3 regions of the Pseudomonas sp. 9_2_1 genome follow, and region 3 is predicted to be linked to each of the others. Evidence: predicted binding sites of a transcription regulator. Region 3 holds the regulator's gene; each other region holds the start of a gene.
The links. Region 3 encodes sigma-54, which starts transcription at its own class of promoters, with help from an activator protein. Its sites were predicted from a motif close to ANTGGCATNNANNTTGCTNT; they were not measured.

Region 1 (9,949 bases), 320 kb from region 3:
TAGGCGACAGATTCTGAAAACTGTGGCGTACCTGTGGGCGCTGGCTTGCCGGCGATAGGGCCGGTGCAGACAAAAATGGCTTTCAGGCCTGCACTGGCATTTCAAGACACATCAGACCCCTTGCGGAATCTCTTCACCACCCAGTGCCTCGAACAGCACCGGCAGGAACTCGGCAAAGGTCATCATCATCAGCTGGAAGCTGGCATCGAACTGCTGGGCCGCCTCGTCACCGCCGTCCTGCTCGGCCTGCTCTTGCAGCAGCTCCTCGAACTTCAGGCGCTTGATCACCATCTTGTCGTCCAGGACGAACGACAGCTTGTCCTGCCAGGCCAGGGCCAACTGGGTCACCACCTTGCCGGTGCTCAGGTGCAGCTGGATTTCCTCGCTGGTCAGATCCTGGCGCTTGCAGCGCACGATGCCGCCGTCTTCGGCGGTGTCGCGCAGCTCGCATTCGTCCAGCACATAGAAGCCTTCGGCGGCCTGCTGCGACTTGACCCAGTCGGTCATGGTGGCAGCCGGTGCAATTTTCACTGTCGCCGGGCGCACCGGCAGCGAGCCCATCACTTCACGCAGTGTCGACAGCAGGTCTTCGGCACGCTTGGCGCTGGCCGAGTTGACCAGGATCACGCCCAGGCGCGGGGCAATTGCGGCGAAGATCATCGAGCGGCGGATGAACGCGCGCGGCAGGAACGCCTGGATGATCTCGTCCTTGATCTGGTCACGCTCCTTTTTATAGACCTTGCGCATTTGCTCGGTCTCGATCTCTTCGACCTTTTCCTTGACCGCGTCGTTGACAACGCTGCTCGGCAGGATGCGTTCTTCCTTGCGCGCGGCGATCAGCAGGTACTCGCCGCTGACATGCACCAGGGGAGCGTCTTCGCCTTTGCCGAACGGCGCGACGAAACCATAGGTGGTCAGCTCCTGGCTGGCGCAGGGGCGGGCCGGCTTGCTGGCCAGGGCGGCTTCCAGCGCTTCAGCCTCGAACGGGACATCCTGGGTCAGGCGGTAGGTCAGCAGGTTCTTGAACCACATGAGGGGCAATCTCTCCTTAATGCATAAGGCGGGCATTATTCTCCGAGCGCTGCTCTGAGACCAGCCCTGTCACAGGGCCAGCAGTGGCTTATCGGTAAAACAACTGCACCGCAGCGCTAGGTCTTTGAAAGGCCTGAGGTTTTTTTTGAAAAAAGTTTAAAAAGTGCTTGCCAGGGTACAGGTGCGTCCGTAGAATGCGCGCCACACCGAGACGAAGGGTGATTAGCTCAGCCGGGAGAGCATCTGCCTTACAAGCAGAGGGTCGGCGGTTCGATCCCGTCATCACCCACCACTCGATGTATAGCGCAGCGGTAGTTCAGTCGGTTAGAATACCGGCCTGTCACGCCGGGGGTCGCGGGTTCGAGTCCCGTCCGCTGCGCCATATTCCACTTCCAGGGCCCACTGAACACCCGGAAGTAACAAAGAAAGCGACCCTAGGGTCGCTTTTTTTGTGGGCGAATTTTGGCATTTGTACGATATTTGAAAAAACTTCGATAAGTGCTTGCCAGAGCGGAAAGTCGCCCGTAGAATGCGCGCCACACCGAGAGACATGGGTGATTAGCTCAGCCGGGAGAGCATCTGCCTTACAAGCAGAGGGTCGGCGGTTCGATCCCGTCATCACCCACCACTCGATGTATAGCGCAGCGGTAGTTCAGTCGGTTAGAATACCGGCCTGTCACGCCGGGGGTCGCGGGTTCGAGTCCCGTCCGCTGCGCCATATTCCACTTCCAGGGCCCACTGAACACCCGGAAGTAACAAAGAAAGCGACCTTAGGGTCGCTTTTTTTGTTACTGAACGCATGGAATGCAGCACCGTCAGCGACGGCGCTCTTCTTCCCGCAAGGTCAGCACCTCAAAACCATCCTCGGTCACCGCCACGGTATGCTCCCACTGCGCCGACAAGCTGTTGTCGCGGGTAATCACCGTCCAGCCATCCTTCAACGTCCGTGTCCCGCGGCTGCCCTGATTGATCATCGGCTCGATGGTGAACACCATGCCCGGCGTGAGCTTCATGCCCATCCCGCGCTGGCCGATGTGCAGCACCTCCGGCCCTTCGTGCATCTGCTGGCCAATGCCATGCCCGCAGTATTCGCGCACCACGCTGTAGCCCGCTGCTTCGGCATGGCGCTGCACGGCATGGCCGATATCACCGAGCGTCGCCCCCGGGCGCACCTGTTCGATGCCTTTCCACAACGCGTCGTAGGTGGTGTCGACCAGCCGCTGCGCTTCATCGCTGATGTGCCCGATACAGTACATCTTCGATGAGTCGGCGATGTAGCCACCCTGTTCCAGGGTGATGTCGACGTTGATGATCGAGCCGTCCTTCAGCACTTCATCCGCCTTGGGGATGCCATGACAGACGACGTGGTCCACCGAGGTATTGAGCGAGTAGGGGAACCCGTACTGGCCCTTGCTCGCCGGGCGTGCCTTGAGCGTGTCGACGATGAACGCTTCAGCGCGGTCATTGATTTGCATCGTCGTAACACCAGGGCGGATGAAACCGTCGAGTTCGGCGAACACCTGGGCCAGCAGCTGGCCGGCGCGGCGCATCAGGTCGAGTTGGGCAGGGGTCTTGAGAATCACTTTGGACATGGGGGGAGGGCAGGCGCTCATGCTGGAAATTGACCCAGCATAGCGCCAGGGAGTGCGAGGCTGCCACCGCTTGGTGCATTGCCTGGGCCGGCCCTTTCGCGGGTGAACTCGCTCCCACAGGCACATCACCGCCCTCAGGCCTTGCGTCAACCCTGTGGGAGCGGCGGTGCGGCGATCCGATTCACCCGCGAAAGGGCCGGCACAGCTGGCCCGTAATTTGCTGATCAACCTGCATCCAGGGCTATCAACGTCGACTGCCCACAACATTTCACGACAAAGGCGCCGTGTTGTCCCCGCTTGCCAGGCAAGGCGGGGGCAACCGGCGCCTTTTTTGCACGCCCGGAACAGGAGCCCGCCCATGGCCAATAGCGAAGTACGCAGCGTCTGCCCCTATTGCGGCGTCGGTTGCGGCATCGTCATGAGCGTTGCCGACGGCAAGGTCGGCAAGATCAGCGGCGACAAACTGCACCCCAGCAATTTCGGCCGCCTGTGCACCAAAGGCCTTACCGCGCATGTGCCGCTGAGCGCCGCCGGGCGCATGGCGGACGCCTATGTGCGCCAGCAACGCAGCCAGCAGCCGATACGCACCGGCATGGACCAGGCTATCGCCGCCACCGCTGCACGCCTGCGCGGCATCATCGACCAGCACGGCGCCGATGCAGTGGCGCTGTACGTGTCCGGGCAGATGTCGCTGGAGGCCCAGTACCTGGCCAACAAACTGGCCAAGGGATTTATCCGCACCCGCCATATCGAGTCCAACTCGCGCCTGTGCATGGCCAGTGCGGGCAGCGGCTACAAACTGTCGCTCGGTGCCGACGGCCCGCCCGGCAGCTATCAGGACTTCGAGCACGCCGATGTGTTCCTGGTGATCGGTGCCAACATGGCCGACTGCCACCCGATCCTGTTCCTGCGCCTGCTCGATCGGGTCAAGGCCGGGGCGAAGCTGATCGTGGTCGACCCACGGCGCAGTGCCACCGCCGACAAGGCCGACCTGTTCCTGCAGGTGCGCCCCGGCAGCGACATGGCCTTGCTCAACGGCCTGCTGTACCTGCTGCAGCGCAATGGCCATACCGACCCCGACTTCATCGCCCGCCACACCGAGGGCTGGGACCAACTGCCGGCCTTTCTCGACGACTACACCCCCGAGCGCGTGGCCGCCATCACCGGGCTGACCGAGGCCGACATCATCCAGGCCGCCGAATGGATCGGTGGCGCCAACAACTGGATGAGCTGCTGGACCATGGGCCTGAACCAGAGCGTTCACGGCACCTGGCACAGCAACGCTATCTGCAACCTGCACCTGGCCACGGGCGCGATCTGCCGCCCCGGCAGCGGGCCGTTCTCGCTGACCGGCCAGCCCAATGCCATGGGCGGCCGCGAGATGGGCTACATGGGCCCAGGCCTGCCAGGCCAGCGCTCGGCGCTGGTGGCCGCCGACCGCGCCTTCGTCGAACAGCAATGGCAGTTGGCACCCGGCAGCCTGCGCAGCGAGGGCGGCGAGGGCACGGTGGCGCTGTTCGAACAGCTGAAAACGGCTGAAGTGAAAGCCTGCTGGATCATCTGCAGCAACCCGGTGGCCAGCGTCGCCAACCGTCAGCAGGTCATCGACGGCCTGCGCCAGGCCGAGCTGGTCATTACCCAGGATGCCTTCCTCGACACCGAAACCAACCGTTACGCCGACATCCTGCTGCCGGCCGCGCTGTGGGCAGAAGGCGAGGGCGTGATGATCAACAGCGAGCGCAACCTGACCCTGATGCCACGCGCCGTCGAGCCGCCCGGGCAGAGCCTGCCGGACTGGCAGATCATCGCCCGCGTCGCCTGCGCCATGGGCTATGCCGAGGCCTTCGACTACCCCGATGCCGAAGCGGTTTACGAGGAAATCCGCCGTTTCCACAATCCCGCAACCGGCTACGACCTGCGCGGTATCGGCTATGCCGACCTCCGCCAACAGCCGCGTCAGTGGCCCAGCGCCCCCGGGCGTGAAGCTGAGCGCAGCCCGCTGCGCTATATCAACGACGGCAGCAGCCAGGCGATGCTGCACGACGCCGAGGGCCAACGGCCGGCGCTGGCCTTTCCGACCGCCAGCGGCAAGGCCCGCTTCTTCGCCCGGCCATGGCTGCCGGCGCCGGAGCTGCCGGATGCCGACTACCCCATGGTGCTGAATACCGGCCGCGTGCAGCACCAGTGGCACACCCTGACCAAGACCGGCAAGGTGCCGGCGCTGAACAAGCTGGAGCCCGGGCCTTTCGTCCAAATTCACCCTGACGACGCCGCCCGCCTGGGCATCGCCGACAAGGACCAGCTGGCCATTCGCTCGCGGCGTGGCCAAGCCGTGCTGCCGGTGCGCATCAGTGATCGGGTGATGCCGGGTAACTGTTTTGCGCCGTTCCACTGGAACGACCTGCTCGGCGAGCAACTCGCGATCAATGCCGTCACCTGCGATGCGGTCGACCCGCTGTCGTTGCAGCCCGCCCTCAAACACTGCGCCGTGGCCCTTGAGCGGGTCGCCGGTGAGCGTATCGAAGCCCTTGACCTGAACACTGCCATTCCGGAGCCAGCCCGCATGCCGACCGCCACCCTGTCCCGCCTGCTTGGCCTGGACCAACTGCCGGCCCCGGTGCTGGCCGAGGAAGAGCGCCATTACCTGCAAGGCTTTTTGCTGGGCCTGGATCAGTCGCGCGCCGAAGGCGTGCCCAGCCTGCCGGCCACTGCGCCGCTGGCTGCCAACCGCCGGTTGTTCGTCGACGGCCTGCTCGCCGGGCTGTTTGCCCAGCCAGCGGCCCTGCCCGTTGCGCTGCAGGCGGCGCCGAAGCATCAGGTGCTGTGGGCCTCGCAGACCGGCAATGGCGAGCTGCTGGCCGAACGCTGTGCCGAGCGCCTGCGCGCAGCCGGCCTGGACGTGCAGCTCAGCTGCATGGAGGCGGTCAGCCCGAGCCAGCTGCAGGGGGTGCCCAGTGTGGTGTTGATCGCCAGCACCTTTGGCGATGGCGAGGCGCCCGACAGCGCGGCGGCTTTCTGGCAGGCCTTGCAGGGCGAGGAAGGCGCCCACTGCGCCGAGTTGCCCTATGCCGTGCTGGCCCTGGGCGACTCCAGCTACGACCAGTTCTGCGGCTTTGGCCGCAAGCTCGACCAGCGCCTGGCCGAGCTGGGTGGGCGGCGCCTGTTGCAACGGGTGGACTGCGAGCCGGACTTCGACGACACCTTCGCCGACTGGCTCGAGGCCCTGCTGCCCACGCTGGGGCGTGCAAGCACAGCGCAAGCGCTCAGTGAACCGGCCACTGTGGCCACCTACAGCAAGCAGCAGCCGTGGGTCGCCAGCGTGCTGGAAAACCGCCTGCTCAATGGCCCAGGCGCCAGCAAGGAAACCCGCCAGCTGGTCTTCGACCTCAGTGGCAGCGGCTTCAGCTATGCGGCCGGTGATGCCTTGGGGGTGTGGCCGCGTAACTGCCCGGCCCTGGTCGACGAACTGCTGGCGCTGATGCAGCTTGACGGCCAGGTCTTGGTCGAGCTCAACGGTAAGCCTGCCATGCCTCTGGCCGAAGCCCTGCAAACGCATCTGGAAATCGCCAAGGTCACTGCGCAGCAACTGCAGGCCTTTGCCGTCAATGCGCCCGATCTGCAGCGCCTGCTGCAGCCCGCGTGCAAAAGCGAATTGCAGGACTGGCTGTGGGGCCGGCAACTGGTCGATGTACTGCGCGCTTTCCCCCAGCAGCTGCCGCTGGCCAGCTGGCTGGCGCTGCTCAAGCCGTTGCAGCCACGCCTGTACTCGATCAGCTCCAGCCCGCTGGCGCACCCGGGCCAGGTACACCTGACCGTGTCGACGGTTCGTTATGGCGAGCGCAAAGGGGTGTGCTCGAGCTTTCTCGCCGACCGTGTGCAGGCGTTGCGGGTGGCGATCTTCCCCCAGGTGTCGAAGCACTTCCGTCTGCCTGAGGACGATAGCCTGCCAGTGATCATGGTCGGCCCTGGCACTGGCATCGCGCCATTTCGCGCCTTTCTCGAAGAGCGTCAGGCCCGTGGGGCAAACGGCGGCAACTGGCTGTTCTTCGGCGAGCAGTACGCGGCTACCGATTTCTATTACCAGGACCAGCTGCAAGCCTGGCAGGCAGCCGGCCACCTGCGCCTGGACACGGCGTTCTCGCGGGACCAGGCGCAGAAGGTCTATGTGCAGCAGCGCATGCTGGAGCAGGGCGCCGAGTTGTGGCGCTGGCTGCAGGCGGGGGCGTACTTCTATGTGTGTGGTGATGCCCAGCGCATGGCCAAGGATGTGGATGCGGCATTGCGTGCCGTGGTGGCCGAGCATGGCGGGATGGATGCGGCGCAGGCGGCTGCCTATGTCGAAGGTTTGAGCAAGGCCAGGCGTTATCGGCGGGATGTGTACTGAGTGCACCGGGATGGGGTGATGTGCACTGTGAATGTGCATGCCTGTGCCGGCCTCTTCGCGGGTGAGCCCGCTCCCACAGGTACTGTGCAAGCCTGAGACCCTGTGGAGCCCCCGTGGGAGGGGGGCACCCGCGAAGAGGCCGGCTCAGGCAAGGCAATTGGCACAGTCCCTGCTTTATCTCCACTACAACAAGCCCCGCTGATCAACGGCGATCAACCCGGGGGCACACCGTGATGAATACAGGCAAAGGCGCCTGGAGCTTCGGCTCCAGGCGCTTTTTTTTTGATCGAGGATCGGCTTATGAAGGCAACAGCGAGCAGCGCGCAACAACAGCGACTGGTCATCGTCGGCAACGGCATGGTCGGCCACCATTGCGTCGAGCAACTGGTCAGCCGTGGCGCCCTGCAGCGCTTCGAGGTGCGGGTGTTTGGTGAAGAACGCCAGCGCGCCTACGACCGCGTGCACCTGTCCGAGTACTTTGCTGGCAGCTGTGCCGAAACCCTGGCCCTGTGCGAGCACGATTTCTACAACACTAACGGCGTTCACCTGCACCTGAGCGAAGCCGTGCTGGAAATCGACCGCGAGCGTTGCGAGGTGATCACCAGCGAGGGCCGTTACGGCTACGACCACCTGGTGCTGGCCACTGGTTCATACCCCTTCGTACCGCCGATCGAAGGCTCCAGCGGCCATGCCCGCCTGGTCTACCGCAGCCTTGACGACCTTGATGCCATTCGCGCTGCTGCCGCCGATGCCCGCCGTGGCGTGGTGGTCGGTGGTGGCCTGCTTGGCCTGGAGGCCGCCAACGCCCTGAAGTCGCTGGGCCTGGAAGCCCATGTGGTGGAGTTCGCGCCCCGGCTGATGCCGGTGCAACTGGACGGCGAAGGCGGTGCCGCGCTCAAGGCGCAGATCGAAGCGCTGGGCGTGGGTGTGCACCTGTCACGCGCCACCCAGTCGATCAGTGCCGGTGAGGCCTACCGCTATCGCATGAACTTCGATGGCGGCGAGCACCTGGAAACCGACCTGATCGTGTTTTCCGCCGGCATTCGCCCGCAAGATGCCCTGGGCCGTGCCTGCGGCCTGGACATCGCCGCGCGGGGCGGCGTGGTAATCGACGACCACTGCCGCAGCAGCGACCCGCGCATCTTCGCCATTGGCGAGTGCGCCTCGTGGAACGGCAGCGTGTTCGGCCTGGTCGCCCCGGGCTACAGCATGGCGCGCAACCTGGCAGCGTTGCTGATGGATGAGGCGGCGGTGGCATTCAGCGGTGCCGATATGTCGACCAAGCTCAAGCTGCTGGGCGTGGATGTCGGCTCGATCGGCGACGCCCACGGCGCCACGCCGGGCGCACGCAGCTACCGCTTCATCGACGAAGCCAACAGCGCCTATCGGCGGCTGGTGGTGGATGCCAGCGGCAAGCGGGTACTGGGTGCGGTGCTGGTCGGCGACAACAGTTACTACGACACCCTGCTGCAGTACGCCCAGAACGCTATCGCCCTGCCGGCCGACCCGGCAGCGTTGATCCTGCCGCAAGGCGGTGGCGCGCCGGCCCTGGGCGCCGATGCGTTGCCCGACAGCGCGACCATCTGCTCCTGCCACAACGTCAGCAAGGCCGCGGTGTGCGCCGCCATCGACAGCGGTTGCAGCGACCTCGCTGCGGTCAAGGGCTGCACCAAGGCCGCGACCGGCTGCGGGGGTTGCGCGGCCCTGCTCAAGCAAGTCTTCGAACACGAGCTGACTGCCCGTGGCGTGTCGGTGGACAAGAGCCTGTGCGAGCACTTCGCCTACACCCGTCAGGAGCTGTATGGCCTGGTGCGGGTGGAGGGAGTCCGTACCTTCAACCAACTGCTCGAACGCCATGGCAAAGGCCACACCGGCTGTGACATCTGCAAGCCGGCAGCGGGCAACATCCTCGCCTCGTGCTGGAACCAGCCGATCATGGACCCGGCGCTGGTGCCGCTGCAGGACACCAACGACACCTTCATGGCCAACATGCAGAAGAACGGCACCTACTCGGTGGTGCCGCGTATTCCGGGAGGTGAAATCACCCCCGACAAGCTCATCGTCATCGGCCAGGTGGCGAAAAAGTACGACCTGTACACCAAGATCACCGGCGGCCAGCGCATCGACCTGTTCGGCGCCCAGTTGCACGAGTTGCCGCTGATCTGGGGCGAGCTGATCGAAGCCGGTTTCGAGACCGGCCACGCTTATGGCAAGTCGACCCGCACGGTGAAGTCGTGCGTGGGCAGCACTTGGTGCCGCTACGGCGTGCAGGACAGCGTCGCCATGGCCCTGCGCCTGGAAGACCGCTACAAGGGCCTGCGCAGCCCGCACAAGCTCAAGTTCGCGGTATCTGGCTGCACCCGCGAATGTGCCGAGGCGCAGAGCAAGGACATCGGCGTGATCGCCACCGACAAGGGCTGGAACCTCTACGTGTGTGGCAATGGCGGCATGCGCCCGCGGCATGCCGAACTGTTCGCTACCGACCTCGACGACGAGACCCTGGTGCGGTTGATCGACCGCGTGCTGATGTTCTACATCCGCACCGCCGACAAGCTGCAGCGCACGTCGGTGTGGCGCGAGAACCTGGAGGGCGGGCTGGACTACCTGAAGCAGGTGGTCCTCGACGACAGCCTGGGCCTGGCCCACGAGCTGGAGGCGCAGATGCAGCATGTGGTCGAGCAGTATGAATGCGAATGGGCCAACGCCCTCAACGACCCGGAAAAGCTCAAGCGCTTCCGCACCTTCGTCAACGACCATCGCGCCGACCCGGACGTACATTTCGTGCGCGAACGTGAACAACGCCGACCGGCGGCGCCGTTGCACCTGATCCCTACTGTCGAGGAGGCTGTCTGATGAATCTGTCCAATGCTGCTGTGAAAACCCGCGAAAACTGGCAGGCGGTATGCCGGGCGCAAGACCTGGTGGCCGATTCTGGCGTGGT
Region 2 (9,949 bases), 580 kb from region 3:
AACCGTTGGTGGAAACGTTCGCCAGGTTGTTGGCGTGAGCCTTCTGCGCCAGCGCGTTCTGGCTGGCACCGGTCATGGCCACATAAAGCAACTTGTCCACAGTATCTCCTCTGCGCGTCGCTGCCGCGCTGTCACTTGGCAGGTTCGAAGCAATAATCGAACCAAGTCTGAAACGACCGGTTTACGGGGGTTTCAGCGGGACGAGGGGCAAGAAACGTCAGTTTGTCGGCGGATGTTTGCCGCCTGCGGCAAGGGCGTGCTCAATGGCTGCGACAGGCGGCATTGTTATAGGGGCCGGCATGGCGCACCCAGCCCTTGCCCGGGTTGTGGGCCGAGCACAGGTAGCGGCCGGTGACCAGGCTTTGCCATTGGTAGAACGGGGCGGGGGCGGCGGAGAGCGGCAGGGCCATGGCCAGCAGGGTTATCAGCAGCAGCCTTGTCATGAGTGTCAGCCTTTTAGAATTTGGGGCCGCTTTGCGGCCCATCGCGACACAAGGCCGCTCCTACAACGGAATCGCGATCTCCTGTAGGAGCGGCCTTGTGTCGCGATGGGCTGCGCAGCAGCCCCAGCCATCATCAGGTCATCTGGATGATGGTCTGCATGATGGTGCTTTCGGTGGAAATGGTCTTGGCGTTGGCCTGGTAGTTGCTCTGCGCCTTGATCAGGTTGACCAGCTCGCCAGTCAGGTCGACGTTGGAATCTTCCAGCGCACCACCCGAGATCTGGCCCAGGGTACCGGTGTCCGGGGCGCCGATCACCGGCACACCCGAGGAGTAGGACTCTTTCCAGTTGGTCCCGCCAATCGGGGTCAGGCCCTGCAGGTTGGCGAAGTTGGCAATCGCCACCTGGCCAATCACCTTGTCCTTGCCGTTGGTGAAGCTGGCGAACAGGTAGCCATTCTGGTCAATGCTCAACCCCGAAAGCTCACCGGTGGCGAAGCCATCCTGGGTTTTGGCGATTTCTGCCGACGAGGCGTTGTATTGGGTGGCACCCAGCATGTCCAGCTTGACACCGCCGGCGTTGGCGATGGCGCCATTGGCCGACCACTCGCCGGCCGCATTTTTCTGCGCAGGGATCCAGTTCTGCAGCTGGAAGATCTTGTCTTCGCCAATGGCCAGGCCACCGGTGACCGCGCCCGCAGTCATTGCATCCTTGTCCAGGGTGCCATCGGACTTGAAGGGCACATTGTTGACCAGCGGCGTGGTGGAAGCCGGGTTTTCCGGATTGCGACCATCGATGGTGGTGTGCATCGACCAGGTGTTGGTTGCGTCGTCCTTGATGAAATACTGGTTCATCTGGTGTTCGTTGCCCTGGCTGTCGTACACCGGGGTATTGAACGTGAAGTTGTAGGAACTGGCGTTGGTCGGGTCGAACGGCGTTACCGAAGGACTGGTCGCGGCCGAGTTGAGGTTGATCTTCTCGGTGATCAGGCTGGTTGGCTTGGGCGTCAGGTTGGAAGTATCGATCTGCAGGTTGGTCAGCACGCCCTGGATGAGTTTGCCGTCCTCACCGACTGCATAGCCCTGCAGGTTGGCACCCGAAGAGTTCACCACATAACCGGCCTTGTCGCTGTAGAACGCGCCAGCACGGGTGTAGATCTTCGAACCGTTGTCGTTCAGGGCAAAGAAACCGTTGCCATCGATGGCCATGTCCAGCGCCTGGCCGGTGGCATTGATGTTGCCTGGAGTGAACAACTGCGAAACCGCAGCGGTTTTCACCCCGGTACCGATCACGGTCTTGCCCGCGCTGGTGCCACGTACGGAGTTGGAGTACTGGTCGGCGAACTCGGCGCGCGACGACTTGAAGCCGGTGGTGGCAACGTTGGCAATGTTGTTGCCGGTAACGTTCAGGGCCTTGTTTGCTGCATAGAGGCCGCTAAGGCCGATATTGAAAGACATGTGTAACTCCTGTCGTTTTGCTCAGGCCCTAGATGCCGATGCTTTGAATTTTGGAAAGCGCAACACTGCCCAGGCCGGCCAGGTTGAGCGTCATTTCCGAACCGTTGCTGCCCATGGTCACGCTGGTCACCGAGGCCGGCAGGTTGGTGGTCATGGCCGTGGCCTGGCCATCGATCGAGGCGCTGGCCTTGAAGGTGTAGGTGCCGGCATCGGCCACTTCACCGTCGTCGTTCAGGCCATCCCAGGTGAAGTCGATGCTGCCGGCCTTCTGGGTACCCAGCTCGATGGTACGTACCAGCTTGTCGTCCTTGTCGTAGATACCCACCGAGGTGGAGGTGCTGGACGAGGTCAGGTTGACCGAACCCTTCATGTCCTTGCTGGTGTCGACCACGGCCTTGTCGGTCTGCACGATCACATTGCGCCCGACCAGCGACGACGCCTGCAGGGCCTGGGAAGACTGCAGCCCAGTGGCGATATAGGTCACCGCATCATTCAGCGACTGCATGCTTTCGAGGCTGCTGAACTGCGCCAGCTGGGCCACGAACTCGCCGTTTTCCTGCGGGTCGAGCGGGTTCTGGTTCTGCATCTGGGTAACCAGCAGCTGCAGGAACGCGTCCTTGCCCAACGCGCTGCCGGCGGCACCGGTGCTGCTGTCGGTCTTGGAGGTCTGCTTCTGCAGCGAGGTCAGGTAGGCGCTACCGACGTCGGTGGTGGAATTGGTGGTGGTCATGTCGGCTTCCTATCACTGCCCCAGGGTCAGGACTTTCTGCATCATGCTTTTGGCGGTGTTCATCAGCTCGGCGTTGGTCTGGAACGCGCGGCTGGCGGAGATCATGTCAGCCATCTCCTCGACCACGTTGACGTTGGGGTAGTAGACGTAACCATCCTTGTTCGCCGCCGGGTGGTTCGGCTCGTAGCGCGCTTCCAGGGTGCTCTGGTCTTCGACGATGCCTTTGACCTGCACGCCCTGCCCCGCTTCGCCCTGGTCCTCGAACAGCGACTGGCTGCCGCCGGCCTGCGCATCCTGGAAGGTGGTGGCGAACACCGGGTGGCGGGCGCGGTAGGTCTGGTCGATGCTCGAGGACACGGTCTCGGCGTTGGCGATGTTGGAAGCGACGGTGTTCAGGCGCGTGTTCTGCGCGCTCATGCCGCTACCGGCAATATTGAAAACACTGGAAAGGGACATGGTCATTCTCCCCGCAGGGCGGAAACCAGCCCTTTGAATTTACTGTTGAGCAAGGTGAAGCTGGCCTGGAAACCGATGGCGTTTTCGGTGTAGTTCGATTGCTCGATCTGCGCGTCCACGGTGTTCTGGTCGATCGAAGGCTGCAGCGGGGTACGGTACTTGAGGGTATCGTCGGCCGCGATCGCCAGCCCATCGGCTTCGATATGGCGGCTGTTGGTCCGGTCCATGGCGAACCGGCCACCCTGCTGCTTGCTGGTTTCGGCAGCCAGCACCGAGGAAAAGTCCATGTCACGCGCCTTGTAGTTGGGCGTGTCGGCGTTGGCGATGTTGTTGGCCAGCACTTCGGCGCGCTGGGCGCGGAAGCCCAGGGCCTTTTCGTGGATACCAAGCGCCTTGTCGAAGCTGATGCTCATGTCGGGGAAACCTTCGGAGGTTGACCGGAATATCGTTGAGCAAGGGATAGCAAGGGTTGTGCCAACCCTGCCGAAGCCAGGAATTACGCGGGCAAGATGTAACCCGGCAACAAATAGCTGCCAGAAAAGCGGCAAAGGCTTTCCGCCTTTGCAGGCTTGAGCGGCAATCGCCGGCAGGCGAACACGCCAACACAAAAAATTGACGCCATTTTATTGATCCAATATCCAGCCTGAAAACACGACAAAATATTTCTTCATCCCCATAAAGTATCAAAATGCCATGCCGATGAGATCTGCAGGCATCGCGCGCGTGGTCTCGCCTTGAGGCAACGCAAGAGAGTCTGGATGCCGCCCCCTCCCCCTGGATTATGAATCTATGACCTCAATCGTCACGGCAATGTCAACGGCACAAATCGCCGCTCTGTCAACCAAGCAAATATCGGCCCTGGGCACATCCGATATTGCCTCCCTGAGCTCCGCTCAGGCCGGCGCACTGTCCACCGCGCAGATTGCAGCACTTTCGACCTCCGATGTCGTGTCGCTGAGCACCGCGGCGATTGCGGCCTTCAACGCATCGCAACTCAAGGCGCTGGGCAAGGATGATGTCGCGGCGCTGGCTTCGTCTCAGGTCGCCGCCCTGTCGTCGACCCAGGTGGGGGCATTTTCCACCACCCAGATCGCCGCCATGACCACCTCGCAAGTGGGTGCACTGGCCGGCGCCATGACCACTGCCCAGATCGGCGTGTTGTCGACTAAGCAGATCGCCAGCGTGTCCACCACGACAATGGCTGCCCTGAGCACTGCTCAACTGGCAGCGATATCGACCAAGGACATCGCCGCCCTGACCACTGCCCAGCTGGGCGCCGTGGCCACCGCCGACCTCGCCACCTTGTCGACCGCCCAGGTCACGGCCATGACTACTGCACAGGTAGGCGCACTGGCTGCGAAGATGTCTACTACACAGATTGGCGCGTTGACAGCAACGCAGACCGCCGGGTTGTCCACGGCCGTGATCGGCTCGCTGGGTACCGCGCAGTTGCAGGCGATTTCCACCAAGGATATCGCCGCCCTGTCGACATCGCAGGTAGCCGGTTTGTCGACTGCCGTGCTCGGCAACCTGACTAACACGCAACTGAAGGCCATCGAGACCAAAGACATCGCTGCGATGTCGACCACTCAGTTGGCCGCCCTGACAACGGCTCAAGTGGGCGCCTTCACAACAGCGCAGGTGACGACTTTGAGCAGCACCCAGGTCGGTAGCCTGGGCGCCAAATTCAGCACCGGCCAGATCGCTGCATTGTCGACCAAGCAAATCGCAGGCGTTTCCACCACTACCATGGCCGCGCTGAGCACCGCTCAACTGGCAGCTATTTCAAGTAAAGACATTGCAGCCCTGAGCACCGCCCAACTGGGTGCGGTGGCTACCGCCGACCTCGCCAGCCTGTCGACCGCGCAGATCGGTGCAATGACAACCGTACAGGTCGGTGCCCTTGCTACCAAAATGTCGACCACCCAGATTGGCGCACTCTCCGTGGCACAGACTGCAGGGTTGTCGACCTCGGTATTGGGCGCTCTGAGCACGGCTCAGATCCAGGCGATCAGTACCAAGGACATCGCCGCCCTTTCGACTTCGCAGGTAGCCGGCCTGTCGACCGCTGCACTGGGCAACCTGACAACCGCGCAACTGACTGCCATCGAAACCAAAGACATCGCCGCCATGTCGACCAGCTTGCTCGGGGCCCTGACGACGGCCCAGGTTGGTGCCTTGGCCAAAGTCCAGGTTGCCGCGTTGAGCAGCGCTCAGGTCGATACGCTCGGCGCCAAGCTCAGCACCACCCAGGTCAACGCATTGTCGACCGGGCAAATAGCAGGCGTGTCCACCACGACCATGGCCGCCCTGAGCACCGCTCAGCTGGCGGCGATTTCGACCAAGGACATCGCCGCACTGACCACCGCCCAACTGGGCGCCGTGGCCACTGCAGCCCTCGCTACCTTGTCGACCGCCCAGATCACGGCAATGACCACGGCGCAGGTCGGCGCTTTGGCGGCCAAGATGTCGACGACGCAAATCGGCGCACTCACCGCGGCGCAGACCGCAGGGTTGTCGACCACCACTCTCGGCTCGCTTGGCACCGCTCAACTGCAGGCGATTTCCACCAAGGATATCGCAGCGCTATCCACCTCTCAGGTAGGCGGCCTGTCGACTACCGTGCTGGGCAACCTGACCACCGCCCAGCTGAAGGCCATCGAGACCAAGGACATCGCGGCAATGTCGACCACCCAGCTGGGTGCATTGACAACGGCCCAGGTCGGCACCCTGGCTACCGCTCAGCTTGCAGCGCTGAGCAGCACTCAGGTCGGTAGCCTTGGCGCAAAACTCGGCACCGCCCAGATCAGCGCACTGACGACCAAGCAGATCGCGGGCGTGTCGACCACCACCGTGGCTGCGCTGAGCACCGCTCAGGTAGCAGCAATCACCACCAAAGACATCGCCTCGATGTCGACCGCCCAACTGGGCAGCTTGGGCACGGCGGCCGTTGCAGCACTGACGACGGCTCAGATCGGCGCGCTGTCGACCACCCAGGTAGGAACCCTGCAAGCCAACCTCTCGACCGGGCAGATCGCAGCCTTGTCGACCAGCCAGGTGACCGGCCTGAACGCCGCCAGCCTGACCACTGCGCAGTTGCAGGCGATCGAGACCAGGGACATCAGCGCGCTGGTGACCTCGCAGCTGTCTGCATTGACCACCGGACAGATCGGCAACCTCACCACCGGCCAGGTAGCTGCGTTGAAGTACACCCAGGTCAACGCCCTGGCGTCGAGCTTCACTACCAGCCAGATCGGTGCCCTGACCGTTTCGCAGGCAGCGGGCCTGACCACCACCGTGCTCAACGGCCTCAGCACCTCGCAGTTGCAGTCGATTTCGACGAAGGACATCGCGGCACTGACCACCAGCCAGGTAGCGGGGTTGTCGACCACGTCCCTGGCGGCCCTGAGCACCACGCAGGTCAAGGCCATGGAGGCGGTCGACGTTGCCGCGCTGTCAACCGCGCAGGCCGGCGCGATGACCACCGCGCAAGTTACCAGCCTGACCACCAGCCAGGTAGCTGCCCTGAAGTACGCGCAGGTCAGTGCGCTGGCCAGCAATCTGTCTACTGGCCAGATCGGCTTGCTGAGCACCACTCAGATCTCGGGCATCACCACTACCGTGCTGGCCGGGCTGAGCACCACTCAGGTCGCCGCGATCTCGACCAAGGACATCGCGGCCTTGACGACTGCCCAGGTGAGCTCGCTTACCACATCGCAGATCGCCACGCTGTCGACTTCCCAGGTCAACGCACTGTCGCGCAACCAGGTTGGCTCCATGACCTCTGCGCAACTTGGTCAGCTCTCTACCACCCAGATCCCTTACCTGAACGTGTAAGGCAGGCCCGCTGCACTTGATTCATCACTGGCCCCTGCGCGTATCGCCACACCGATACGTGACAGGGCCTGTGGTGATGACAGGACGCAAGCACTCGGTTTCGGGCAGGCTCCTGCCGGAACCTTGCGCTCATCCCTTGTTTGTGGACGGGTTCCGCCATGCCCCTTTAGGATGTGCCGCAACCAGGTACCTGTGACGCCGATTCGCCTTTTTTTTCATTCCGACACCTCTGTGTGTTCCCGTCGCGATTTTGCGATTTTTTTTGAAACCCATTCTCCTATGACCATTCAGGAAGGGCGCCTCGAGGCGCTACTCGCTCAGATCAATAGCGGCCATGCTTGCGAGGCCCTGCCCGAACTTGAACAGCTGCTGGTACAGCTACCGGCCAACCCTGCCCTGCTTGGCTTGAGAGCCGAGGCCTTACGCCTCAGCGGGCGCCCGGTCGAGGCAATAGAGGCATTCAGGCTTGCGGCCGAAAACGGCGCCGGCGCGCGCAACTGGCTAGCCGCCGGCGTACTGCTGGCAGCCATGCGAACCACGGACGAGGCCCTGCAGTGTTTGCTCAAGGCCCACGAGGAAGCGCCCGACAACGAAGAAGTGCTCGACGCGCTTGTGACGACGTGTTTCAACGCAAATCGCCAGCATGAGGCAGTCGGCTATGCGCGCCTGCAGTTGTCGCTGAGCCGCAACCCTCGGCTACTGACGCATGCAGCACTGCTGCTGCAGAGTAACGACTGCTATGAAGAGTCGTCGAACGCCTTCAAGCAGATTCTCCAGCTGGCACCTGAAGATCCTGCCGTCATTGGCGCAGCGCTGGTGCCGGCGCGCTTCACCTGCGACTGGGACTGGATAGAAACCCTGCAACAAAAGATCGGCGCCTGGTACGACCAAGGGGCATTCGATTTTCCGCAGGAATACCCTTTGACCCACCTGACCTGGTGCCCGGATGAGGGGCGCAACCTTGGCGTCACCCAAGCCTACGTCAGTCGTATGGTACCGACGGTCACGCCACTTCCAACGCCTGCCAACGCCAGCGATCCGGGGGGGCGGCTGAGGGTAGGTTACGTGTCCTGCGACTTCCGCAATCATGCCACCATGCACCTGATGGCTGGCTTGCTCGAGTGCCATGACCGGGAACGCTTCGAAATTTTTGCCTACGACTACAGCGCATTCGATACTTCAGACTATCGGCAACGCTTCATCGACGCCGTTGAGCATCACATCGCCATTGATGCCATGAGTGATCAGCAGGCCGCCGAGCGGATTGCAGCCGATCGACTCGATATCCTGTTCGACCTCAAGCTGTATACGGGCGGCGGTCGCCCCGGCATCCTTGCGTACCGCCCCGCGCCGCTGCAGGTAGCCTACCTTGGCTTCCCCGGCAGCGCCGCAAGCCGCGATATCGACTACATCGTTTCGGACCGCTTTGTCACACCCGACAGCAGTACCACGCATTACCCGGAAGCATTCTGCCGCCTGCCGCACTCCTATCAGTGCAACGACCGTAAACGGGGTGCTGCATCCACCCCGACTACCCGCAGTGCCCACGGCCTGCCGGAAGACAAGGTGATCTTCGCCGCCTTCAATCAGTCCTACAAGATCGATCGCTCCAGCTTTGCCGTCTGGCTGCGTGTGCTGCAGGAAGTGCCGGGCTGCGTACTCTGGTTGCTAGGCCAGTGCGAAGCGGCGATCGCCAACCTCACCCGCCAGGCAGAGCGCGCGGGCGTCGACCCGCAGCGGCTGATTTTTGCCCCCTTCGCCGCGCCGGAACAGCACCTGGCCCGCTTGCAGCTGGCCGATGCGGTGCTGGATACCCTGGTGTGCAACGGCCATACCACCACATCGGATGCACTCTGGGCTGGCGTGCCGGTGATCACCTCGCAGGGCGGCCACTTTTGCTCACGGGTCAGCGAAAGCCTGCTGAACGCCATTGAAATGCCGGAACTGGTAGGTTCCGACCCTGACGACATGGTGCGCATCTGCCGACGGATCGGCAGCGACGCCGATTATCGCTCAGCGCTGCGCAACAAGGTCAGCGCCAACCGTTTGACGACTCCATTGTTCGACACGCTACGTTTCACCCGCAATTTCGAAATGGGCATTGAACTGATGACCCGGCAGCATCGCCCAGGGCTGAAGGGCGAGCATATCGATGTGCCAGACTGCGGCCCGGTGACGCTAGACCAGGCCCCTGAGGCGCAGCCGCGATCCCGCTCACACGCTTTGCAAGAGGCGTACACGGCGTGCCCTTTGTGCGAAGGGGCGAGCACGACGCTTGGCTTCGCCAACTGCGCTGCTCACCCCCTGTGGCATGAACCGCTGCCAGCGACTATCGAATGGATGCGCTGCCCGACCTGCGGCCACGTGCACAGCCGCCATTACTGGACAGATGCGGGCCTGGCCGAGGTGTTCCGCAACGCCAACGCCAATCAGCTTGCGCAGTTTTCTGACAACCATGACAACAAACGGGCGCTCTGGGTACCCGTGGTGGAGAGGAGCATAGGGTTGCTGGGCGGCTTCCAGTCGGTGCTTAACCGTGACTGCAAACCTTTATGGCTGGATGTCGGCTGTGGCGACGGTACGCTGGTCATGACCGCAGGTGACTACGGGTTTTCGACCACCGGCCTGGATGCCCGCGCAGAGGCCGTCAGCCGCCTTCAGGGGCTGGGGTTCGATGCGCTGCAACAGGACTTCATGACGCTGCAATGCGAGCGACCGCTCGACGTTCTATCGATGATGGACCTTCTCGAACACATGCCCTACCCGATCAGGGCCTTGCGCAAAGCTGCGCAACTCCTACGCCCGGGCGGTATTTTGGTCATCAGCCTGCCCGACATGACATGTTCAAGCTGGAAAATAATGGATGCGGAGAATGCCAACCCGTACTGGATGGAAATCGAGCATTACCATAATTTCAGCCGCGAACGGCTGCTTGCGTTGCTGAACGACAACGGTTTCAGCGTGGCCGACTTCACCGTGCCCAACCGCTACAAAGCCCAGATGGAGCTTTACGCAATACGCAGGTAG
Region 3 (9,949 bases):
CGCAGCTGGGCGGCTTCGACGCGTTCAAGGACGCCTTCACAAAAGCTGCGCTGACTCGCTTCGGCAGCGGCTGGGCCTGGCTCAGCGTGACCCCGCAGAAAACCCTCGTGGTTGAGAGCAGCGGCAACCAGGACAGCCCGCTGATGCACGGCAACACCCCGATCCTTGGCCTGGACGTGTGGGAACACGCCTACTACCTCAAGTACCAGAACCGTCGCCCGGAATACATCGGTGCCTTCTACAACGTCATTGACTGGGCGGAAGTGGAACGTCGCTATGTCGAAGCCTTGAAGTGAGTCTGACCGGTATGCGCTCTGAGGTGATGTCTGTCAGCAGTGTGCGCCTGTTCCGTCTGGCGCTCGGGACTGTGCTATTGCTGGCCGGCACCGCGCTGCTGGTGGCGCGGGGCCTCGCCTGGCTCGACCTGGAACCCCGCATGCTGCGCGCCCTGGAGGGCGGAGCACTGTGCGCGTTGGGTACGGCACTGGGCGCGGTACCGGTACTGATCATTCGCAACATGCCGGTGGCGCTGGCTGACACGCTGCTGGGCTTTGGTGCCGGGGTGATGCTGGCGGCCACGGCGTTTTCCTTGATAATCCCAGGGCTGGATGCGGCGCAGAACATTGGTTTCAGCCCCTGGGGTGCAGGTGGGCTGATCAGCTTCGGCCTGATGTTCGGCGCCTTGTGCCTGTTCCTGATCGACCTCAAGGTTTCCGGTGCATCGCCCGAGGCGCTGGTCGGTACGGAAAACCAGCCGGTGATTGCCGCACGCATCTGGTTGTTCGTGATTGCCATCATTGCTCACAATATCCCTGAAGGCATGGCCATTGGCGTGTCGGCGGGTGGTGGCATGCCCGATGCCGACAGCCTGGCCATGGGCATCGCCTTGCAGGACGTTCCCGAAGGCCTGGTGATCGCACTGGTGCTGGCTGGCGCGGGCATGCCGCGTTTCAAGGCTTTTCTCATCGGCGCGGCCTCTGGCCTGGTCGAGCCGGTGGCCGCAGTGATCTGTGCGTGGCTGGTGAACGTCGCCGAACTGCTGCTGCCGTTGGGCCTGGCCTGCGCCGCGGGGGCAATGCTGCTGGTAGTGACCCAGGAAATCATCCCCGAATCGCGCAGCAACGGCCATCACCGCCTGGCCAGCCTGGGGCTGTGCATAGGCTTCTGCCTGATGATGGTGATGGATACGGCGATGTCCTGATCCAGCCTGCCGGAAGGTTGACGCTGAGCCTGTAGGAGCGGCCTTGTGTCGCGATGGGGCGCGCAGCGGCCCCAAGATTTCAGCAGCGATGCACAGATTGCAGGGGCTGCTTTGCGACCCTTTCGCGACATAAGGCCGCTCCTACAAGGGTGGCCTTGCTAGCCACGTAGTTATTCGCCTTCGTCGAAGAAGTTGTTGATCAGCTCGACCAGCGCGTCCATGGCGTCGTTGTCCTGGTCACCTTCGGTATGCAGGTGCACCTGAGTGCCCTTGCCGGCCGCGAGCATCATCACCGCCATGATGCTCTTGCCGTCCACCAGTTTGTCCGGCGCACGGCCAACCCGCACCTGGCAGGGAAAACGGCCGGCAACGCCGACGAACTTGGCTGCCGCCCGGGCATGCAAACCCAGCTTGTTGATGATGGTGATTTCACGGGCGGGCATGGTGGGGCGGATCCTTGGGCTAGAGGTCGCGGTGGCGGACCTGGACGTTTTTCAGGGATTTCTGCAGCAACTGGCCAAGGCGTTCGGTGATGTACACCGAGCGGTGGTGGCCACCCGTGCAGCCGATGGCGATGGTCACATAAGCGCGATTGCTGGCGGCGAAACGGGGCAGCCACTTGAACAGGTAGCTGGAAATGTCGTTGAACATTTCTTCGACATCGGGCTGTGCAGCCAGGTAGTCGACCACCGGCTGATCAAGGCCGGAGTGCTCGCGCAGCTCGGGCTTCCAGTAGGGGTTGGGCAGGCAGCGTACATCGAACACCAGGTCGGCATCGACCGGCATCCCGCGCTTGAAGCCGAACGACTCGACCAGGAACGCCGTGCCGGGCTCGGGTTGGTTGAGCAGGCGCAGCTTGATCGAGTCCCGCAACTGGTACAGGTTGAGGTTGGTGGTGTCGATCTTGAGGTCGGCCAGGTCTGCAATCGGCCCCAGCAAATCGCTTTCGACGCGGATGGCTTCGGCGAGCGAGCGGTCGGCGTTGGTCAGCGGGTGGCGTCGGCGGGTTTCCGAGAAACGCTTGAGCAGCACCTCTTCGTCGGCATCCAGGTACAGCACGTCGCACTGGATGTGCCGGGCACGGGCTTCTTCAAGCAGTTCCGGGAAGCGCGTCAGGTGGCTGGGCAGGTTGCGTGCGTCAATAGACACGGCCACCTTGGGTTGCAGCAATTCGGTATTGATCAGTGCGTTTTCCGCCAGCTGCGGCAGCAGCCCGGCGGGCAGGTTGTCAATACAGTAGAAACCGTTGTCTTCCAGGACATCGAGGGCGGTGCTCTTGCCGGAGCCGGACCGGCCGCTGACGATGATCAGGCGCATGTTCAGTGCTCGTTCTGTACGTCCAGGACAACCTGGAACAGGGCGTCACTGCTGGTGGCCGCACGCAGGCGATCACGGACCTCCTTGCGATCGAGCATGCTGGCAATCTGGCGCAGCAGTTCCAGGTGGGCATCGGTGGCGGCTTCAGGCACCAGCAGGACGAACAGCAGGTCCACCGGCGCGCCATCGATGGCGTCGTAATCGATAGGGGCTTCCAGGTGCAGCAGGGCGCTGACCGGTGCCGAGCATCCTTCAAGCCGGCAGTGCGGGATGGCAATGCCATTGCCGAAACCGGTCGACCCGAGTTTTTCCCGGGCGACCAGTTTTTCGAAGACGTCTTGCATCTCCAGTTCTGGCACTTGATCGGCGATGACGTTGGCGACCTTTTCAAGGGCGCGCTTCTTGCTGCCGCCCGGCACGTTCACAAGTGAACGGCCGGGGGTCAGGATGGTTTCAAGTCGGATCATGGATGAGGGGGATCAGCGGGCAGCTGCACCTTGCAGCAGGCTTTGCTGTTTTTCCTTGTGTTTTTTCAATTGGCGGTCGAGCTTGTCGGCCATGGCGTCGATCGCTGCATACATGTCTTGGTCTTCGGCATTGGCAACCACCTCGCCGCCAGGAATCTGCAGGGTCGCTTCGACTTTCTGCTGCAGCTTCTCGACTTTCAGGATGACCTGGGCGTTGGTGATCTTGTCAAAGTGCCCCTCCACGCGAGCCAGCTTTTCAAGCACGTACTCACGCAGTGGTTCGGTGACTTCTACATGGTGTCCACTGATGTTGACTTGCATACAGCTTCTCCTTTGTTGCCCGTGCATAAAGAGGCAGGTCTTGCACCTGCCCCAGAAACGCTGTGGCACATCCCAGGGGCTACATCAGTCGCTTGCGCTCGCTCGACGGTGCGATGCCGAGAGACTCGCGGTACTTGGCGACGGTGCGACGGGCTACCTGGATGCCTTGTGCCTCCAGTAAACCAGCGATCTTGCTGTCACTCAATGGCTTTTTCTGATTTTCCGCCGCAACCAGTTTCTTGATGATCGCGCGAATCGCCGTGGACGAGCATTCTCCGCCTTCGGAGGTGCTGACGTGGCTGGAGAAAAAGTATTTCAGTTCGTAGATGCCACGCGGCGTGTGCATGTATTTCTGCGTGGTCACCCGCGAAATGGTCGACTCGTGCATGCCCACCGCTTCGGCGATGTCATGCAGCACCAACGGCTTCATGGCTTCATCGCCGTGGTCGAGGAAACCACGCTGGTGTTCGACGATTTGCGTGGCAACCTTCATCAGGGTTTCGTTGCGGCTTTGCAGGCTCTTGATGAACCAGCGCGCCTCCTGCAGCTGGTTGCGCATGAAGGTGTTGTCGGCGCTGGTGTCGGCGCGGCGCACGAAGCCTGCGTATTGCGGGTTGACGCGCAGGCGCGGGATGGCCTCCTGGTTCAGTTCGACCAGCCAGCGCTCGCTGTCCTTGCGCACGATCACGTCGGGCACCACGTATTCAGGCTCGCTGGACTCGATCTGCGAACCAGGCCGCGGGTTGAGGCTTTGCACCAGCTCGATGACCTGGCGCAGCTCGTCTTCCTTGATTTTCATGCGCCGCATAAGCTGGCTGTAGTCACGGCTGCCGAGCAGGTCGATGAAGTCGCTGACCAGGCGCTTGGCTTCGGTCATCCACGGCGTGCTGGCGGGCAGTTGGCGCAGTTGCAGCAACAGACACTCGCCGAGGTTGCGGGCGCCGACGCCGGCTGGCTCGAACTGCTGGATGCGGTGCAGTACCGCTTCGACTTCGTCCAGCTCGATGTCCAGCTCCGGGTCGAACCCGGCGCAGATCTCCTCGAGAGTGTCTTCCAGGTAGCCCTGGCCGTTGATGCTGTCGATCAGGGTGACGGCGATCAGGCGATCGGTGTCGGACATCGGCGCCAGGTTGAGCTGCCACAGCAGGTGGCTTTGCAGGCTTTCGCCGACAGAGGTGCGGGTAGTGAAGTCCCACTCGTCGTCATCGTTGCTCGGCAGGCTGCTGGCGCTGGTCTGGTAGATGTCTTCCCAGGCGGTGTCGACCGGAAGCTCGTTGGGGATGCGTTCGCTCCACTCACCTTCTTCCGGGTTGTCGACAGTGACGGTGCTTTCCTGGAAGTTGTTGTCCTGGGCTTCGGCAGTCGGCTTGTTCTCGGCGTTATCCGCCATCGGGTCGCCGTTGTCGAAGTCCTCGCCGTCTTCCTGACGTTCGAGCATCGGGTTCGACTCCAGCGCTTCCTGGATTTCCTGTTGGAGGTCCAGGGTGGAAAGCTGGAGCAAGCGGATGGCCTGTTGCAACTGCGGTGTCATCGTCAGTTGCTGGCCCATTTTTAGGACGAGCGATGGTTTCATGGCAGGGGCTTAATACCTTGTTCGCCGGCGCGCATGCGCCATCCACTACACGAGGGCGCCGGGGCGCCAGATCAAGCAAGTTTTATGCCTTAAATTGTAGCGTTTGCCTAGAGCACCGTAACAACTTTACCCCCGGTTGCAGGGCTGTCTGGCGGTGCTCCAGGCGCGTTCCGGGGTCAGAGCCGGAACTCGTGACCCAGGTAGACTTCCTTGACCAGTTCGTTGGCCAGAATGGTTTCGGCATCACCTTCGGCGATCAGCCGGCCATCGTTGACGATATAGGCGGTTTCGCAGATATCCAGTGTCTCGCGCACGTTGTGGTCGGTGATCAGCACACCGATACCCTTGGCCTTGAGGTGGTGGATGATCTGCTTGATGTCGCCGACCGAGATCGGGTCGACGCCGGCGAACGGTTCGTCCAGCAGGATGAATTTGGGTGCGGTCGCCAGGGCGCGGGCAATTTCCACCCGGCGGCGCTCACCGCCGGACAGGCTCATGCCGAGGTTGTCGCGGATATGGCTGATATGGAATTCCTGCAGCAGGCTTTCCAGCTCTTTGCGCCGGCCGTCGCGGTCGAGGTCCTTGCGGGTCTCGAGGATGGCCATGATGTTGTCCGCCACCGACAGCTTGCGGAAGATCGAGGCTTCCTGCGGCAGGTAGCCGATACCGGCGCGTGCGCGACCGTGCATGGGCTGGTGGCTGACGTCGAGGTTGTCGATCAGCACGCGCCCCTGTTCGGCCTGGACCAGGCCGACGATCATGTAGAAGCAGGTGGTCTTGCCGGCGCCGTTGGGGCCGAGCAGGCCGACGATCTGGCCGCTGTCGATCGACAGGCTGACATCACGCACGACCTGCCGCCCCTTGTAGCTCTTGGCCAGGTGCTGGGCTTTGAGGGTTGCCATTTACTCGGCCTTCTTCTTGGGCTGGATCACCATGTCGATACGCTGACGTGGCTGGGTCACATTGCCACCGCGCCCGGCAGTCGCCACCTGGCTCTTGGTGTTGTAGACGATCTTCTCGCCTTCGGTGGTGTTGCCCTCGTTCTCGACCTTGGCGCGGTCGGTGAGGATCACGGTGTCTTTTTGCGCCTGGTACTGGATGGTGACTGCCCAGCCTTTCATCTTGTCGGGCTTGGCAGCACTCTGTTGCTGCTCGAAGTAGGCCAGGTTGCCAACCGAGGTGACGACGTCGATGTCGCCATTGCTCGCGCGGGTCATGGTCACCGTGTTGCCTTTGATCATCATCGAGCCTTGGGTAATGATCACGTCACCGGTATAGGTGGCCACACCCTGCTTGTCATCCAGGTGTGCGTTGTCGGCCTGGATGCGAATAGGCTGATCACGGTCATTCGGCAGGGCGAAGGCGCTCGCGGTTCCCAGTGCTGCGCTCAGGCTGAGCAAAAGGGGGAGGGTTTTAACGAGCCTCATACTGTCCTCTTACGTTAGAGAGCAGGTCCATCCTGCCTTCTTTCAAATAGGCTTTCATGCCCTTGCCCGTGGTTGTCCCACCGGCGCCGTCGATTCTAACGGCTTGCTCGGTCTGAGCATATTGCTTCTGTGGAAATACGGTCATGCGCGAACTGGTAATAATCGTTTCGCGTTGCTTCTCGTCGGTGCGTGCCACACGTACCTTGTCGATCAGTTCGACCTCGGTACCGTCCGGATTCACCTCGGCGCGCACGCTTTGTACGTGCCACGGGTATTCGGTGCCGCGGTACAGGCGCAGGTCCGGGGTGGTCACCAGGGTGATTTCGCTGGCCTTTACATGCTCGACCTTGTCGGCGGTCATTTCGTACTGCAGCTTGCCGTCAGGCAGGAACTGCACACTGTGCGCGTTGATCGCATAGTAGTCGATGGCGCTTTCGTCGACCTGGGCCACCGGCTGGTCGAGGAAGCTTTCCGGGCTGACATTCCAGTAACCGATGGCTGCCAGTACGGCGGCGATCACCGTCAGCAGCGCGATATTGCGGAGTTTCTTGCTGAACATGGGCAGCCTTACAGGTAGTTGGCGTTGGCAGCGTCCAGGGTGCCCTGGGCCTGCATGATCAGTTCGCAGAACTCGCGGGCGGCACCTTCGCCGCCGCGAGCCTGGGTCACGCCATGGGCGTGCTGGCGAACAAACGGCGCGGCGCTGGCTACCGCCATGCCCAGGCCTACCCGGCGAATCACCGGCAGGTCGGGCAGGTCATCGCCAAGGTAGGCGACCTGTTCATAGCTTAGGCCCAGTTCGGCGAGCAGGCCGTCGAGTACCACCAATTTGTCTTCGCGGCCCTGGAAAAGGTGCGGGATGCCGAGGTTGCTGGCCCGGCGTTCGACCACCGGGGTCTTGCGGCCGCTGATGATCGCGGTGGTTACGCCCGAGGCCATGAGCATCTTGATGCCCTGGCCGTCGAGGGTGTTGAAGGTCTTGAATTCGCTGCCGTCCTCGAGGAAGTACAGGCGGCCATCGGTCAGTACGCCATCGACGTCGAACACCGCGAGTTTGATGGCCTTGCCACGTTGCATCAGGTTCTGGCTCATTCCATCGCTCCTTACAGCACGCCGGCGCGCAGCAGGTCGTGCATGTTGAGGGCGCCGGTCGGTCGGTCTTCGTGGTCCACGACCACCAGCGCGTTGATCTTGTGGTCTTCCATTATTTTCAAGGCCTCGGCGGCGAGCATCTCCGCGCGGGCGGTCTTGCCATGCACCGTCATCACCTGGTCGATCAGGGTGGTGTGCACATCGATGTTGCGGTCCAGGCTGCGGCGCAGGTCGCCGTCGGTGAAAATCCCGGCCAGCTTGCCGTCAGCTTCGACGACCACGGTCATGCCGAGGCCCTTGCGGGACATTTCCACCAGCGCATCCTTCAGCAGGGTGCCGCGCTGCACCTGAGGCAATTCACCCCCGGCGTGCATGACGTTCTCGACCTTGAGCAGCAAGCGCCGCCCAAGTGCGCCGCCAGGGTGCGAGAAGGCGAAGTCTTCTGCGGTGAAGCCGCGCGCCTCCAGCAGGGCGATGGCCAGGGCGTCGCCCAGTACCAGTGCTGCGGTGGTGGAGGAGGTGGGCGCCAGGTTCAACGGGCAGGCCTCCTGCGCGACCCTGGCATCGAGGTTGACATCCGCTGCCTGGGCCAGGGTGGAGTCCGGGTTGCCGGTCAGGCTGATCAGCTTGATGCCCAGGCGCTTGATCAGCGGCACCAGGGTGACGATCTCGGCGGTGCTGCCGGAGTTCGACAGCGCCAGGATGATATCGTTGCCGGTGATCATGCCCATGTCGCCATGGCTGGCTTCGGCAGGGTGCACGAAGAACGCCGGTGTGCCAGTGCTGGCCAGGGTGGCGGCGATCTTGTTGCCGATGTGCCCGGATTTGCCCATGCCCAGCACCACGACCCTGCCCTCGCTAGCCAGGATGATTTCGCAGGCTTTGACAAAGTGTTGGTCGATGCGCGCCAGCAGGCCCTCGACGGCCTCGAGTTCCAGGCGCACGGTGCGCTGGGCGGATTGAATCAGCTCGCTGGATTGGCTCATGTCGAAAACGCAGTGCCTGATGAAAAGGCGGCGATTATAGCCGCAATGGAAGAAACCCTCACGCTTTCGATTGCCGTGAAGAATGTCAGGCCAGCCTGTCGCAGCGCTGAACGACTCGTTGCCCGCCCTTGGGGCGGCGCTGTCAGCGGTGCTATAGTTCGCCGCTATTCGGCCTGTCAGGGGTGCGTGTGCCTTCCAGATGGAGGCCGGCGTCCATTAGGACGAGGCTGCACTAGCAAGGAGTCTAGATGAGTGTGGATAGCGCCTACGCGGTCGAGTTGAAGGGGGTTACCTTCAAACGTGGTTCGCGCAGCATTTTCAGCAACGTCGACATTCGCATCCCGCGCGGCAAGGTCACCGGCATCATGGGGCCATCGGGTTGCGGCAAGACCACGTTGCTCCGGTTGATGGGCGCCCAGTTGCGCCCGTCCAGCGGTGAGGTATGGGTTGCCGGGCAGAACCTGCCGACCCTGTCGCGCAGCGATCTGTTCGATGCCCGCAAGCACATGGGTGTGCTGTTCCAGAGCGGTGCGCTGTTCACCGACCTCGATGTCTTCGAGAACGTCGCGTTCCCGCTGCGCGTGCATACCCAGCTGTCGGACGAAATGATCCGGGACATCGTGTTGATGAAACTGCAGGCCGTCGGCCTGCGCGGCGCCATCGACCTGATGCCTGACGAGCTTTCCGGTGGCATGAAGCGCCGGGTGGCGCTGGCCCGGGCAATTGCCCTGGACCCGCAGATCCTCATGTACGACGAACCGTTCGTCGGCCAGGACCCGATCGCAATGGGCGTGCTGGTGCGGCTGATTCGCCTGCTCAACGATGCCCTGGGCATCACCAGCATCGTCGTTTCGCATGACCTGGCGGAAACCGCCAGCATTGCCGACTACATCTACGTGGTGGGTGACGGCCAGGTGCTGGGCCAGGGTACGCCTGACGAGCTGATGGGCTCGGATAACCCGCGTATCCGCCAGTTCATGAAGGGTGACCCGGATGGCCCGGTACCTTTCCACTTTCCTGCGCCTGACTACCGCGCCGACCTGCTGGGGGCGCGTTGATGCGCAGAAAATCCTTACTCGAACGTGTCCGCCTGCTGGGCCGCTCGGCAATCGACGTGCTGGCAGTGCTGGGGCGTTCCTGCCTGTTCCTGTTCCATGCGCTGGTCGGGCGTGGCGGCATTGGTGGTGGCTTCCAGCTGCTGACCAGGCAGCTGTATTCGGTTGGTGTGCTGTCGCTGGCGATCGTCGTCGTGTCCGGGGTGTTCATCGGCATGGTGCTGGCGCTGCAGGGCTACAGCATCCTGACCAAGTACGGCTCGGAGCAGGCGGTAGGGCAGATGGTGGCCCTGACCCTGCTGCGTGAGCTTGGCCCGGTGGTGACGGCGTTGCTGTTCGCCGGCCGTGCGGGGTCTGCGCTGACCGCCGAAATCGGCAACATGAAGTCCACCGAGCAGCTGTCGAGCCTGGAAATGATCGGCGTCGACCCGCTCAAGTACATCGTCGCGCCCCGCCTGTGGGCCGGTTTCATCTCGCTGCCGCTGCTGGCGCTGATCTTCAGCGTGGTCG

Region 1: the regulator sigma-54 is predicted to act here: its motif matches at 7,165-7,184, upstream of nirB (nitrite reductase large subunit NirB).
Region 2: the regulator sigma-54 is predicted to act here: its motif matches at 3,545-3,564, upstream of flgB (flagellar basal body rod protein FlgB).

Annotation. Positions count from the first base shown of each region.
Region 1 covers NZ_CM181239.1:1,312,726-1,322,674, forward strand. The annotation lists gene rdgC (recombination-associated protein RdgC) at 112-1,032, opposite strand; tRNA gene AC5O5I_RS05925 (tRNA-Val) at 1,249-1,324, shown strand; tRNA gene AC5O5I_RS05930 (tRNA-Asp) at 1,338-1,414, shown strand; tRNA gene AC5O5I_RS05935 (tRNA-Val) at 1,585-1,660, shown strand; tRNA gene AC5O5I_RS05940 (tRNA-Asp) at 1,674-1,750, shown strand; gene map (type I methionyl aminopeptidase) at 1,848-2,645, opposite strand; gene AC5O5I_RS05950 (bifunctional nitrate reductase/sulfite reductase flavoprotein subunit alpha) at 2,983-7,008, shown strand; gene nirB (nitrite reductase large subunit NirB) at 7,309-9,861, shown strand; gene nirD (nitrite reductase small subunit NirD) at 9,861-9,949, shown strand, end outside.
Region 2 covers NZ_CM181239.1:1,578,185-1,588,133, reverse strand. The annotation lists gene AC5O5I_RS07140 (flagellar basal body rod protein FlgF) at 1-100, opposite strand, end outside; gene AC5O5I_RS07135 (hypothetical protein) at 261-443, opposite strand; gene flgE (flagellar hook protein FlgE) at 577-1,899, opposite strand; gene flgD (flagellar hook assembly protein FlgD) at 1,928-2,629, opposite strand; gene flgC (flagellar basal body rod protein FlgC) at 2,642-3,085, opposite strand; gene flgB (flagellar basal body rod protein FlgB) at 3,088-3,498, opposite strand; gene AC5O5I_RS07110 (beta strand repeat-containing protein) at 3,896-6,922, shown strand; gene AC5O5I_RS07105 (O-linked N-acetylglucosamine transferase family protein) at 7,202-9,949, shown strand.
Region 3 covers NZ_CM181239.1:995,465-1,005,413, forward strand. The annotation lists gene AC5O5I_RS04410 (superoxide dismutase) at 1-296, shown strand, start outside; gene AC5O5I_RS04415 (ZIP family metal transporter) at 308-1,201, shown strand; gene AC5O5I_RS04420 (HPr family phosphocarrier protein) at 1,372-1,644, opposite strand; gene rapZ (RNase adapter RapZ) at 1,664-2,518, opposite strand; gene ptsN (PTS IIA-like nitrogen regulatory protein PtsN) at 2,521-2,985, opposite strand; gene hpf (ribosome hibernation-promoting factor, HPF/YfiA family) at 2,998-3,306, opposite strand; gene AC5O5I_RS04440 (RNA polymerase factor sigma-54) at 3,386-4,879, opposite strand; gene lptB (LPS export ABC transporter ATP-binding protein) at 5,056-5,781, opposite strand; gene lptA (lipopolysaccharide transport periplasmic protein LptA) at 5,782-6,306, opposite strand; gene lptC (LPS export ABC transporter periplasmic protein LptC) at 6,293-6,865, opposite strand; gene AC5O5I_RS04460 (KdsC family phosphatase) at 6,874-7,398, opposite strand; gene AC5O5I_RS04465 (KpsF/GutQ family sugar-phosphate isomerase) at 7,410-8,384, opposite strand; gene AC5O5I_RS04470 (ATP-binding cassette domain-containing protein) at 8,633-9,442, shown strand; gene mlaE (lipid asymmetry maintenance ABC transporter permease subunit MlaE) at 9,442-9,949, shown strand, end outside.